2 regions of the Pseudocitrobacter sp. 73 genome follow, and region 1 is predicted to be linked to the other one. Evidence: predicted binding sites of a transcription regulator. Region 1 holds the regulator's gene; the other holds the start of a gene.
What was found. The regulator PurR, encoded in region 1, represses purine synthesis genes. The targets are predictions, from matches to a motif close to CANGCAAACGTTTGCNTG.
Positions count from the first base shown of each region.

Region 2: F0Q32_RS00705 (amino acid aminotransferase) is a predicted target of PurR. The motif match lies at 1,185-1,202, and genes of this name have one in related genera.

Region 1 covers NZ_VTZO01000008.1:171,824-177,894, forward strand. The annotation lists gene F0Q32_RS08055 (C40 family peptidase) at 1-308, shown strand, start outside; gene sodB (superoxide dismutase [Fe]) at 431-1,012, shown strand; gene F0Q32_RS08065 (MFS transporter) at 1,051-2,217, opposite strand; gene F0Q32_RS08070 (YnhF family membrane protein) at 2,379-2,468, opposite strand; gene purR (HTH-type transcriptional repressor PurR) at 2,763-3,788, shown strand; gene punR (DNA-binding transcriptional activator PunR) at 3,785-4,717, opposite strand; gene punC (purine nucleoside transporter PunC) at 4,827-6,011, shown strand.
Region 2 covers NZ_VTZO01000001.1:162,247-168,317, reverse strand. The annotation lists gene F0Q32_RS00710 (porin) at 1-1,080, shown strand, start outside; gene F0Q32_RS00705 (amino acid aminotransferase) at 1,266-2,456, shown strand; gene F0Q32_RS00700 (MBL fold metallo-hydrolase) at 2,657-3,304, opposite strand; gene F0Q32_RS00695 (YcbK family protein) at 3,320-3,871, opposite strand; gene ldtD (L,D-transpeptidase) at 4,054-5,853, opposite strand; gene mukB (chromosome partition protein MukB) at 6,064-6,071, opposite strand, start outside.

The DNA.
Region 1 (6,071 bases):
GTGGTCTGGTTTATTACGCGTATAAAGATCTGGTGAAATTTCGTATTCCACGTACCGCTAACGAAATGTACCACCTGCGCGATGCCCGTGCGATTGACCGTGGCGAGCTGGAGAGCGGCGATTTAGTGTTCTTCCGCACGCGTGGCCGTGGCACCGCCGATCACGTTGGCGTCTATATCGGCGGCGGGAAGTTTATTCAGTCTCCGCGTACCGGTCGTGACATTCAAATTACCTCGCTCAGTGAAGACTACTGGGACCGCCACTACGTCGGCGCACGCCGCGTGATGACGCCGAAAACCATCCGCTAACCCCTGCCCTGCCACGCTACTGGCAGGGTAACCTTCTCTTTTATCACACCTTTTAATTTGCTACTCTAACCACACTCAGTACAGGGTTACTGAGGATATTAACTATAAAAAGGAGAGTAGCAATGTCGTTCGAATTACCTGCATTACCGTATGCCAAAGACGCTCTGGCACCGCACATTTCTGCCGAGACGCTCGAATATCATTATGGAAAACATCACCAGACTTACGTCACCAACCTGAACAATATGGTTAAAGGGACGGCGTTTGAAGGCAAATCGCTGGAAGAGATCATTCGCACCTCTGAAGGTGGCGTGTTTAACAACGCAGCGCAGGTCTGGAACCACACCTTCTACTGGCACTGCCTGGCACCGAACGCCGGTGGCGAACCGACCGGTGATGTGGCAGACGCCATCAACCGTTCTTTCGGTAGCTTTGCTGAGTTTAAAGCGCAGTTCAGCGATGCAGCCGCGAAGAACTTCGGTTCTGGCTGGACCTGGCTTGTGAAAAAAGCCGACGGCAGCCTGGCGATTGTCTCTACCTCTAACGCGGGTACGCCGTTGACGACCGATACCAAACCGCTGCTGACGGTAGATGTGTGGGAGCATGCTTACTACATTGATTACCGCAATGCGCGCGTGAGCTATCTGGAGCACTTCTGGGCGCTGGTAAACTGGAAGTTTGTTGCTGAGAATCTGGCGGCATAAAGAAATGACGCAGAAGGGTTTTCCCTTCTGCGTTTTTGTTACTGACTGACCACGGCCTCTTCACCCTGTGAACGGCTGCTAAAGAAGACGAGCATTAGCGCAACCCCTGCCACAATCGCCCCCATCACCGGCACAAAGCTATACCCCAGTCCACCTGAAATCACCGCCCCACCGGCTACGGCACCCAATGCATTACCAAGATTAAACGCGCCAATGTTTACCGACGAAGAGAGCCCCGGCGCTTCATGCGCAACACGCATCACGCGCATTTGCAACGGTGGCACTACCGCAAAGGTCGCCGCACCCCACACCACCATACTGAATGCCGCGCCGATTTCTGTACGCGCCAGGAACGGGATCGCCAGCATAATCAGCATCAACAGCAGCAGAAAACCTTTCAACGTGCCGCTGACCGAACGGTCGGCAAATTTACCGCCAAGATAGTTGCCGATTGAGAAGCCCACGCCAATCAGCACCAGCATTAATGTGATAAAGGCAGGTGTCGCATGCGTGATGGTGTGCAAAACCGGAGAAATATAGGTATAGAGCGTGAACATCGCCCCGGCGCCCAGTACAGTCGTGAGTAACGCAGACAGTACCTGTGGACGTACCAGCACCGACAGTTCACGTTTCACGTCCGGTTTCTCGCCCGCCCCGCCCTTCGGCAGCGACAACCACAGGCCGATAATGGCAATGACGCCAAGCCCAGCCGTCGCCAGGAACGACATGCGCCAGCCGATGGTCTCCCCAAGCCACGTAGCCGCCGGAACGCCGCCGATATTGGCGATGGTCAACCCCATAAACATGGTCGCTACCGCGCTGGCTTGCTTATGTTTTGGCACCACGCTTGCGGCAACAACAGATCCCAGACCAAAGAACGCGCCATGGTTGAGGCTGGTTATAATGCGCGACAGCATCAGTGTGGTGTAATCCGGGGCGATGGCAGAAAGGACATTACCCAGGGTAAAAATCGCCATCAGGAAAATTAAGGCGTTGCGGCGTGCGCGATGTGAGAGCAGCAGCGTCATCAGCGGCGCGCCAACCATGACACCTACGGCGTAGGCGCTGATCAACATACCTGCGGCAGGAATCGAGACATCAACCCCTTTGGCAATAACGGGTAATAGCCCCATCGGCGAAAATTCGGTGGTGCCGATCCCGAATGCGCCTACGGCTAACGCCAGTAAGGGATAATTCACTTTCATGCTTTGACTCCGATTTGCCGCTAACGCAGGGCGGCGTGACAACAGAATGCAAAAGCATGACATCAATCACAAAAAAACAGAAGTGAACAAATCAGCAAAATATTTTTGCTGAAATGATAACAATCGCAGAGAGGGAGAGCCGTCTCTCCCTTTAGGATGGGTTAATGCAGGACGGCGGTCAGCGCGGCAGCAACGATCAGCGCCAGCGTAATAACCGTAGTGGTAATTGACATCTTCAGTTCAGTACTCATCAATTTTTCTCCTTATTATCCCCACACCAAAAGTGAGCTATGTCATTTTTGCACACTTATTCGCAAAAATCTTCCCGGATTTCACGCAATAACCGATTTTGCGCTTCCACTTTTGTCAAAGATAAGACAAAATTCGACGCTTATTAAAAAGTGTATCGGCCATTGACCCCCTCCTGTCGTCCTGTGTCGTTTTCCCGGCGAACCGCAATTCATAACATTGCGCCAGGGTGAGTGAAGGCAAACGTTTTCGTATTGAATCGATCAGGGGCAGGCCCGGGTCTGGAGTGAGATGGAATGGCAACTATTAAAGATGTAGCGAAGCGCGCAAACGTTTCCACTACAACTGTATCACATGTGATTAACAAGACGCGTTTTGTCGCCGAAGAGACGCGTGAAGCGGTGTGGGCGGCAATCAAAGAATTGCACTACTCTCCCAGCGCCGTGGCCCGCAGCCTGAAGGTCAATCACACCAAATCCATTGGTTTGTTGGCGACCAGCAGTGAAGCTGCCTACTTTGCAGAAATTATTGAAGCTGTTGAGAAAAACTGCTTCCAGAAAGGCTATACCCTGATCCTCGGCAACGCGTGGAACAATCTTGAGAAACAGCGCGCATACCTCTCCATGATGGCGCAGAAACGCGTCGATGGTCTGCTGGTAATGTGTTCCGAATATCCGGAACCACTGCTGCAGATGCTGGAAGAGTACCGTCATATTCCGATGGTGGTTATGGACTGGGGTGAAGCGAAAGCCGACTTTACCGATTCGGTTATCGATAACGCCTTCGAAGGCGGCTATATGGCCGGCCGTTATCTGGTGGAGCGTGGGCATCGCGAAATTGGCGTTATCCCAGGCCCACTTGAGCGCAATACGGGTGCGGGTCGTCTGGCTGGCTTTATGAAAGCCATGGAAGAGATGATGATTAAGGTGCCGGAAAACTGGATTGTTCAGGGTGATTTTGAACCGGAATCCGGTTATCGTGCAATGCAGCAAATTCTGTCCCAGAATCCGCGCCCTACCGCTATCTTCTGCGGTGGCGATGTCATGGCAATGGGCGCATTATGCGCCGCAGACGAAATGGGGCTGCGCGTGCCGCAGGATATCTCGCTGATTGGTTACGACAACGTGCGCAACTCGCGTTTCTTTACGCCAGCACTGACCACCATCCACCAGCCGAAGGATTCCCTCGGGGAAACCGCCTTCAACATGCTGATGGACCGAATTGTCAGTAAACGCGAAGAGTCGCAGTCCATCGAGGTGCACCCACGCCTGATTGAACGCCGCTCCGTGGCCGACGGCCCGTTCCGCGACTATCGTCGTTAAGCCTCTTTGCGAACGCTCGCTGCGGGCGTTCGCAACCATTCACTGTTCAACGTTTCACTGTCCCCCAAATAGGCTAATAACCAGCTTAGCGCCGGTGAACTGTCGTTTTGCTGCCAGGTCAGACAACAGGCCGCATCGGGAAACGGGTTTTCCAGTTCCAGAGCAACCCATTCGCCTTTATCTACCTTCGGTCGCGCAAAATGCTCTGGCACCATGCCAACGCATAACCCTGCGGATAAGCAGGTTTCTGACGATTCCCAGTCAGGCACCACGACCCTTTTCTGATTATCCAGCAACCATGTGGTACGTTTAGGTAACGAACGTGACGTATCTTCACGCACCAGCGACGGCCAGTTGCGCAACACATCATCACTGAGTGGCCCTGTCATTTGCGCCAGTGGATGGGAACGGGCTACCACGCACTGCCAGCTCAGCATGCCCATATCCCGAAACGCATAGCGACCACCAACCGGTATCGCGCGCGTCGCGCCAATCGCTAACTCAACTCGCCCATCCGCCAGCGCATCCCACACGCCATTAAATACTTCCTGATACACCAGCAGCTCTACATCACTGAAGTGGCGATAAAAATCGACAATCATTTGTCGGGTGCGCTCTGGTTTTACGATATTGTCTACCGCAATCGCCAGCTGTCCTCGCCAGCCATTGGCTATCTGTTGACACTGCTGACGGGTGATCTGCATTTTTTTGATAACAGAGCGTCCCTCCTTCAAAAACCATGCCCCTGCCGGGGTTAATTCCACATCCCGATGACGGCGTTCGAAGAGCGGAACAGCCAGCCACTCCTCAAGTTGACGCACCGTATAGCTGATAGCAGAAGGCACACGATGCAGCTCATTTGCCGCGCCGCTAAAGCTTCCGTTACGCGCAACCGCATCCACAACTTCCAGTGAATATTCAGACCACATATTCTGCCTACAAAATTTTTGAAACCAAGACGCAAATATTAGCGTTTCACAAGCCAGATTTCACTCTCTACACTCTCAGCCTCCTCATCTGTACAAAAAAGGCGTTTTTATGCAACCTGGGAAAGGATTTTTAGTCTGGCTGGCCGGCCTGAGCGTATTGGGCTTTTTGGCCACCGATATGTATCTTCCGGCCTTTGCCGCGATTCAACGCGATCTGCAAACACCGGCGGCCGCCGTGAGCGCGAGCCTGAGTTTGTTCCTCGCCGGGTTCGCCGTGGCACAGCTGCTGTGGGGCCCACTCTCAGATCGCTATGGACGCAAGCCAGTTCTGCTGATTGGCCTGACGATTTTTGCCCTTGCTTGTCTGGGAATGTTGTGGGTACGTGATGCCACCACCCTGCTTATTCTGCGATTCGTGCAGGCTGTCGGCGTATGTGCCGCCGCGGTAACCTGGCAGGCGATGGTGACCGATTATTATCCGGCACAGCGAACTAACCGTATTTTCGCGACCATTATGCCGCTGGTCGGGCTTTCTCCTGCGCTGGCACCGCTGCTGGGAAGCTGGATCCTGCACCACTTCGAGTGGCAGGCTATCTTTGCAACGCTCTTTGCCATCACGCTGATTTTGATGATCCCCGCGTTGCGCCTGAAACCCGCTCACAAAAAGGTCGCGGTCAGTGGCGATAAGCTGACATTTATGAAGCTGTTACACAGTCGCGATTATCGCGGTAACGTCCTGGTGTATGCGGCCTGCTCGGCAAGCTTCTTCGCCTGGTTGACGGGCTCGCCGTTTATTCTGAATGCGATGGGATATAGCCCGACCGTGATTGGATTGAGCTATGTTCCACAAACCATTGCGTTTCTCGTCGGTGGTTATGGCTGTCGCGCGGCACTGCAAAAGTGGGATGGTGCAAAACTGCTGCCATGGCTGCTGTTGATTTACGCTGTCAGCGTATTTGCCACCTGGGGCGTCGGCCTCACCGCGCATGTCTCGCTCACCGCGCTGCTGATTCCATTCTGCGTGATGGCAATGGCTAACGGCGCGATTTACCCGATTGTGGTAGCACGCGCGCTGCGACCGTTCCCTCAGGCAACAGGCCGTGCGGCAGCATTACAGAATACGCTGCAATTAGGTCTTTGCTTCCTGGCAAGCCTGGTGGTTTCTTCACTGATTGCCGCCCCGCTGCTGGCCACCACCAGCGTGATGGTCGCCACCGTCGTTCTCGCCGGTATAGGCTACAAGATGCAGGCTGGCGCAGAGGAAAATTCAGCTGAAGAAACTTCACGCGCCTAACATCATGAATATCAATGTTATTGACTCGTAGTTAGTTTGCTAAGAAATTTAATTGAATCA
Region 2 (6,071 bases), on a different contig from region 1:
ATGAAGCGCAATATCCTGGCAGTGGTGATCCCTGCCCTGCTGGTAGCCGGTGCAGCTAACGCTGCAGAAATCTACAACAAAAACGGCAACAAACTGGACTTTTACGGCAAAATGGTCGGTGAGCATGTGTGGACCACCAATGGTGACACCAGCAACTCTGATACCACCTATGCCCGTATTGGTGTGAAAGGGGAAACGCAAATTAACGAACAACTGACCGGTTACGGTCAGTGGGAATACAACATGGACGCATCCAATGTTGAAGGCTCCCAAACCACCAAAACCCGTCTGGCCTTCGCAGGCCTGAAAGCCGGTGAATTCGGCTCTTTCGACTACGGTCGTAACTACGGCGCTATCTACGACGTTGAATCCGCAACCGATATGCTGGTTGAGTGGGGCGGCGACGGCTGGAACTACACCGATAACTTCATGACTGCACGTACTAACGGCGTAGCAACCTACCGTAACTCTGACTTCTTCGGCCTGGTCGATGGTCTGAGCTTCGCGGTACAGTATCAGGGTAAAAACGAAGATCGTAACATTCAGAAGCAGAATGGCGACGGCATCAGCACCTCTGCAACGTATGCCTTTGGTGAAGGCTTCGCGGTCTCCGCGGGCTATGCAAACTCTAACCGCACCATCGATCAGAAAACCCAGGCCTTCAGCGCAAGCGGCGACAAAGCTGAAGCGTGGGCGACCTCTGCGAAGTACGATGCCAACAACGTCTATGCGGCTGTCATGTACTCTCAGACATACAACATGACCCCGGAAGACACTGGCTTTGCCAACAAAACCCAGAACATTGAAGCAGTGGTTCAGTACCAGTTCGACTTCGGCCTGCGTCCCTCCGTTGGCTACGTACAGTCTAAAGGTAAAAACCTGGCTTCCCGCCCTGGCTTCGAAGGCGGCACTGCTGACCTGCAGAAATATGTCGAAGTGGGCACCTGGTACTACTTCAACAAAAACATGAACGTCTATGCAGCGTATAAATTCAACCTGCTGGACGAAAACGAGTACACCGCAGCCACTGGTCTGTCTACCGACGATCAGGCAGCCGTGGGTATCGTGTACCAGTTCTAATCAGTACGCCACTTTGTTATATGCACAGGAAACAGGGCTTCGGCCCTGTTTTTTATATTTCAGCCAGTTAAAAATCGCGACTTTTGAAAAGGCTCGCGCTTTTCATTGCAAACGGTTGGCATTTTGTAAATCTGCCGTTAACCTGATAGCGGATTTCTCCAAGTCACTCATAAATGGAACCCGTCATGTTTGAGAACATTACAGCCGCCCCTGCCGACCCAATTCTGGGCCTGGCCGATCTGTTTCGTGCCGACGACCGCCCGAGCAAAATCAACCTTGGGATTGGAGTTTACAAAGATGAGACCGGTAAAACCCCGGTTCTGACCAGCGTTAAAAAAGCGGAGCTTTATCTGCTGGAAAATGAAACGACCAAAAACTACCTCGGTATTGATGGTATCCCGGAGTTTGGTCGTTGCACGCAAGAGCTGCTGTTCGGTAAAGGAAGTGAAATCGTCAATGCCAAACGCGCCCGCACGGCGCAAACGCCTGGCGGTACTGGGGCACTGCGCGTGGCGGCAGATTTCCTCGCCAAAAACACCAGCGCGAAACGCGTTTGGGTAAGCAACCCGAGCTGGCCAAACCATAAAGGCGTCTTTAACGCTGCGGGTCTGGAAGTTTGCGAATATGACTACTATGACGCACAGAACCATGCGCTCAATTTTGATGGCCTTGTTGCCAGCCTGAACAATGCTCAGGCCGGCGATGTGGTGCTGTTCCACGGCTGCTGCCATAACCCGACCGGTATCGATCCGACGCTGGAACAGTGGCAACAGTTGGCGAAGATTTCTGCCGAGAAAGGCTGGCTGCCGCTGTTCGATTTCGCCTACCAGGGCTTCGCTCGCGGTCTGGAAGAAGATGCTGAAGGTCTGCGCGCGTTCGCCGCGCTGCATGATGAGCTGATTGTTGCCAGCTCCTACTCTAAAAACTTCGGTCTGTACAACGAACGTGTTGGCGCCTGCACACTGGTCACCCGTGATGCGGACAACGCCGATCGCGCCTTTAGCCAAATGAAGTCGGTGATTCGTGCTAACTACTCGAATCCGCCAGCTCACGGTGCATCCGTTGTCGCGACCATTCTCAGCAATGATGCTCTGCGCGCTATCTGGGAACAGGAACTGACCGACATGCGTCAACGCATTCAGCGCATGCGTCTGCTGTTTGTGAACACGCTGCAGGAGAAAGGCGCAAACCGCGACTTCAGCTTTATCACTAAACAAAACGGGATGTTCTCGTTCAGCGGCCTGACCAAAGATCAGGTGCTGCGTCTGCGTGAAGAGTTTGGCGTGTATGCGGTAGCTTCTGGCCGTATCAACGTCGCGGGTATGACCCCGGACAACATGGCCCCGCTGTGCGAAGCCATTGTCGCCGTGTTGTAAGACGGGTCAGATGAAGTAAAAAGGCCGCAAAAGCGGCCTCATATTGCTGACAAAGTGCGCGCGGTTCTTGCCGGATGTGGCGTAAACGCCTTATCCGGCCTACGAAATAGTGCAAATTTGATATATTGCAGAAACGTTGTAGGCGCTGATAAGCGCTGCGCATCAGGAAAAAAAGGCCGCGTTCGCGGCCTTTTTTTCAATTACCAGACAGGTATTTCATCCTGCAGGAACGGGTTGTGCAACCGCTCATAACCGAGCGTCGACAGCGGCCCATGACCTGGAATAAACGTCACGTCATCACCCAGCGGCAACAGCTTACGTTTAATCGCGTCGATCAGTTGGCCGTGGTCACCGCGCGGAAAATCACTGCGCCCCACCCCGCCTTTAAAGATAACATCGCCGGAAATCAACAGACGCGACGCATCATCGAAAAAGACGATGTGGCCTGGCGTGTGTCCCGGACAATGAAGCACCTGCAGCTTCACGTTACCCACGCTCACCGTTTCGCCTTCATTCAACCAACGGTCTGGCGTCAGCGGCTGGCACTCTTCGAGGCCAAACATCCGGCTCTGTTGCGGTAATCCCTGCAGCCAGAACTCATCTTCTTTCTCCGGCCCAATCACGGGAATACCGTAATGCGCTGCCAGCTCCGCCGCCGCGCCTACGTGATCGAGATGCCCGTGAGTGAGTAAAATCTGAACCAGAGTAACGCCAGCGGCCTCAACCTGTTCTTTGATTTTCTCCGCGTCGCCGCCTGGATCGACCAGCGCAGCAAGTTTCGTTTGCTCGCACCAAATCAATGAACAGTTCTGCGCGAACGCGGTGACCGGAATAATACGATAGTTCATAAGGCTCCTGTTTCGTTACCAGTGCCGCACCGGCCCGGTATCAATATGCACAAAGTTGCTACGTGGGTAGTATCCTACACCACCTGCGCGCATAGATAACGCGGCTTTGCGAATATTGCTTAACGAAACGCCTTCAATATGGAAATCCATCGCCCGTCCTTTCGTGTGGTAGCTATTTTTCGCTACACCACGGCTATGGGCACGTAATTCATTATTGGTGTCTATGGCACGATAGCCAGAGATTAACTGTACCGGGCGATTAGAGCCTAATAAGCCCTGTAACCGATAAAGCTGGTCAAATAATGAGGGGTCGATAGTGGTTATTTTATTCGCGCGATAATCACGGAAGAAATGATTGAGTTTTGCTAATTCATCCTGAATATAGCCTCTGCCGTCAAAAAACTCGGCTTTTATCAACTCACCCGTATGAAGATTGTTCAGCGTCAGGATCCGCGGACGTGGGGTCGAGAGGGTAGCAAGTGCAGGCATCGGCAAGATGGCAGCAGCGCCCAGCGCAGCCCCACCCAGTGCCAGCAGTTTGCGGCGATTAGCGTCAAATTTGTCCATGATAATCAGGTCTACAAGTAAATGTGATCGAAATTTATGCACTTCTGGCGCACGTAGGGCACCTTACCGGGCATTTCTGCCAGCGTCAAGGCGACCATCCCAGCGCAACCCGCGCCACCAGGGCTTTCCGGGGCGAAGGTTGCGACATAGATAGGACCACTAAATTACCTGAACTACTTCATTTATCTGATTAATTGTTCCGCTTTTGGCAGAATTTGTGCGCCAGATCGCGCTGTTACATCATAATTGTAAATATCTGTGCGATATTGTGTCTTTCCATCAGCATCCACAAAGGCGGTGAGGTAATAAAGATTCACCGGGATATTCTGTCGGATATTCACGTAACGGGTATTACCCTGCTTCAGTGCATCGGAAATTCGCGTGTCATTCCATCCGGCATCACCCAATAACATACCGGCGAGTTCAGAGGCTTTATTCACACGCACACAACCAGAACTTAACGCGCGGGCATCCTTCTGGAATAAATTATGGTTCGGCGTATCGTGCAAATAAATGGCGTCCGAACTCGGCATATTAAACTTATATCGCCCAAGCGAGTTGCGTGGTCCTGGGGCCTGCTGGAAGCGGAACGGCAGATTCGACGGCGTAATCGTTGACCAGTCAACGCGCCATGGGTCGATGGTTTCGCTACTGTTCCAGCCGCGCATCATCGTATAGTTGTGACGCTCAAGATAACCAGGGTCATTGCGCAGTTTCGGCAGAATGTCATTGCGCGCCAGTGTTGGCGGCACGTTCCACGGCGGATTGACCACCACGTTATTCAGCGCACTGCTCATCATCGGCGTTTTGCGATCCGGGCGGCCCACGATGACGCGCGACGCCAGCACCTGATTTCCGTCCTGATAATAGACCAGCGAATACGCCGGAATATTCACCATAATACCCGTTGAGAGTTTGCCTGGCAGCAGACGCAAACGCTGTATATTCAGCGCCACCACACCTGCACGTTCGGCGTTGGAAAGATTGAGCGCATCGCGCGTGGCGCCTCCAATGACACCATCACTGCCGAGCCCCTGCGATGTCTGGAAGCGTTTAACGGCATCAGACAGCGTTCGGTCATACACTTGTGGGCCCGATTTCGCGGTTTTTCTGGATGGGGCCGATGGACTGACAGCCGGCTCATCGCCCGGCAGCGTGATAGTGGGCCCGCCATCGAGTATGCCATGGCGCTGCAAAATTTCACGTAGCGCAGGCACATCGCTACTCCATTGCCCCGGACGCAGCGACGCGCCAGCCTTCAGGGTTGGCCAGGGTTTGGTATCGGAGAGCAGCGACAGCAGTGTCTGATGCATGGTTTCATACTGCGGATGCTGCGGGGCAAGCCCGGCGATAAACTGCGGTAACGTGCCATCAGAAAGCGCCAGTTGCCACTGGTTAATAACCGACAGCGGCGGCGTCGCCAGGGTGTACGGTTTCGCGCTGTAGAGCCAGCGATTGCCCTGAACCGGTATACCGCTGATGAAGTGCAGATAGCCCATCAGCGCATCAGAAAGCACGACATCCCGTGCCATCCCGCTAACGTTCGGGTCGGTTAACAGCTCAACCCATTTAGTAAACTGCGGCTGAAAACCGGCGATAGCGACTTCGGCCAGTTGCTGCTGGAACGCGCGTACGGCATCACGATTTTCCCACATCGGTTTCATATCGTGTGCGGCGTAAAGTGTAACCAATGGATTCAGATAAACCGGCGTGTAGCCTGCCGGCAGCCAGGACTGAATATCGGCACGGCTCTTCGCCGCTGCGCCATCCGGGAGCGGCTGCGTTCCCAATAGATTCGCCATCGCGGATGCCTGACTTCCCGGCACCGCCAGCGCAGGCGCGGTTTCCGCAACCGTGGCGGAACTGTCTGAAGGCACGACTTCTGGCTCATCGGCCAGCACGTTAAACAGTGGAGCAAACGTCATTGCCAGACACATACTCACGACCGACAATCGACGACCATTCTTTTTATTAAGCAACATCCCTTGCCCCCTGTTATTGCATTAATGCTCGTAAAACGGGCTTACTCTCAGTATATAAAGACAAAAAAATTCTGCCTGACCAAATGTAAAGAAGTCTAAAGATGATACCTCTTCCAGCCTCAAAAGCAGATAGCTAAAACGGCGCTTCTCCCTGAATGAGAAAAAACCCGGTCACTTTCGCGCCGGGTTTTTTATTTACGCCCTTTTACATCACGAAG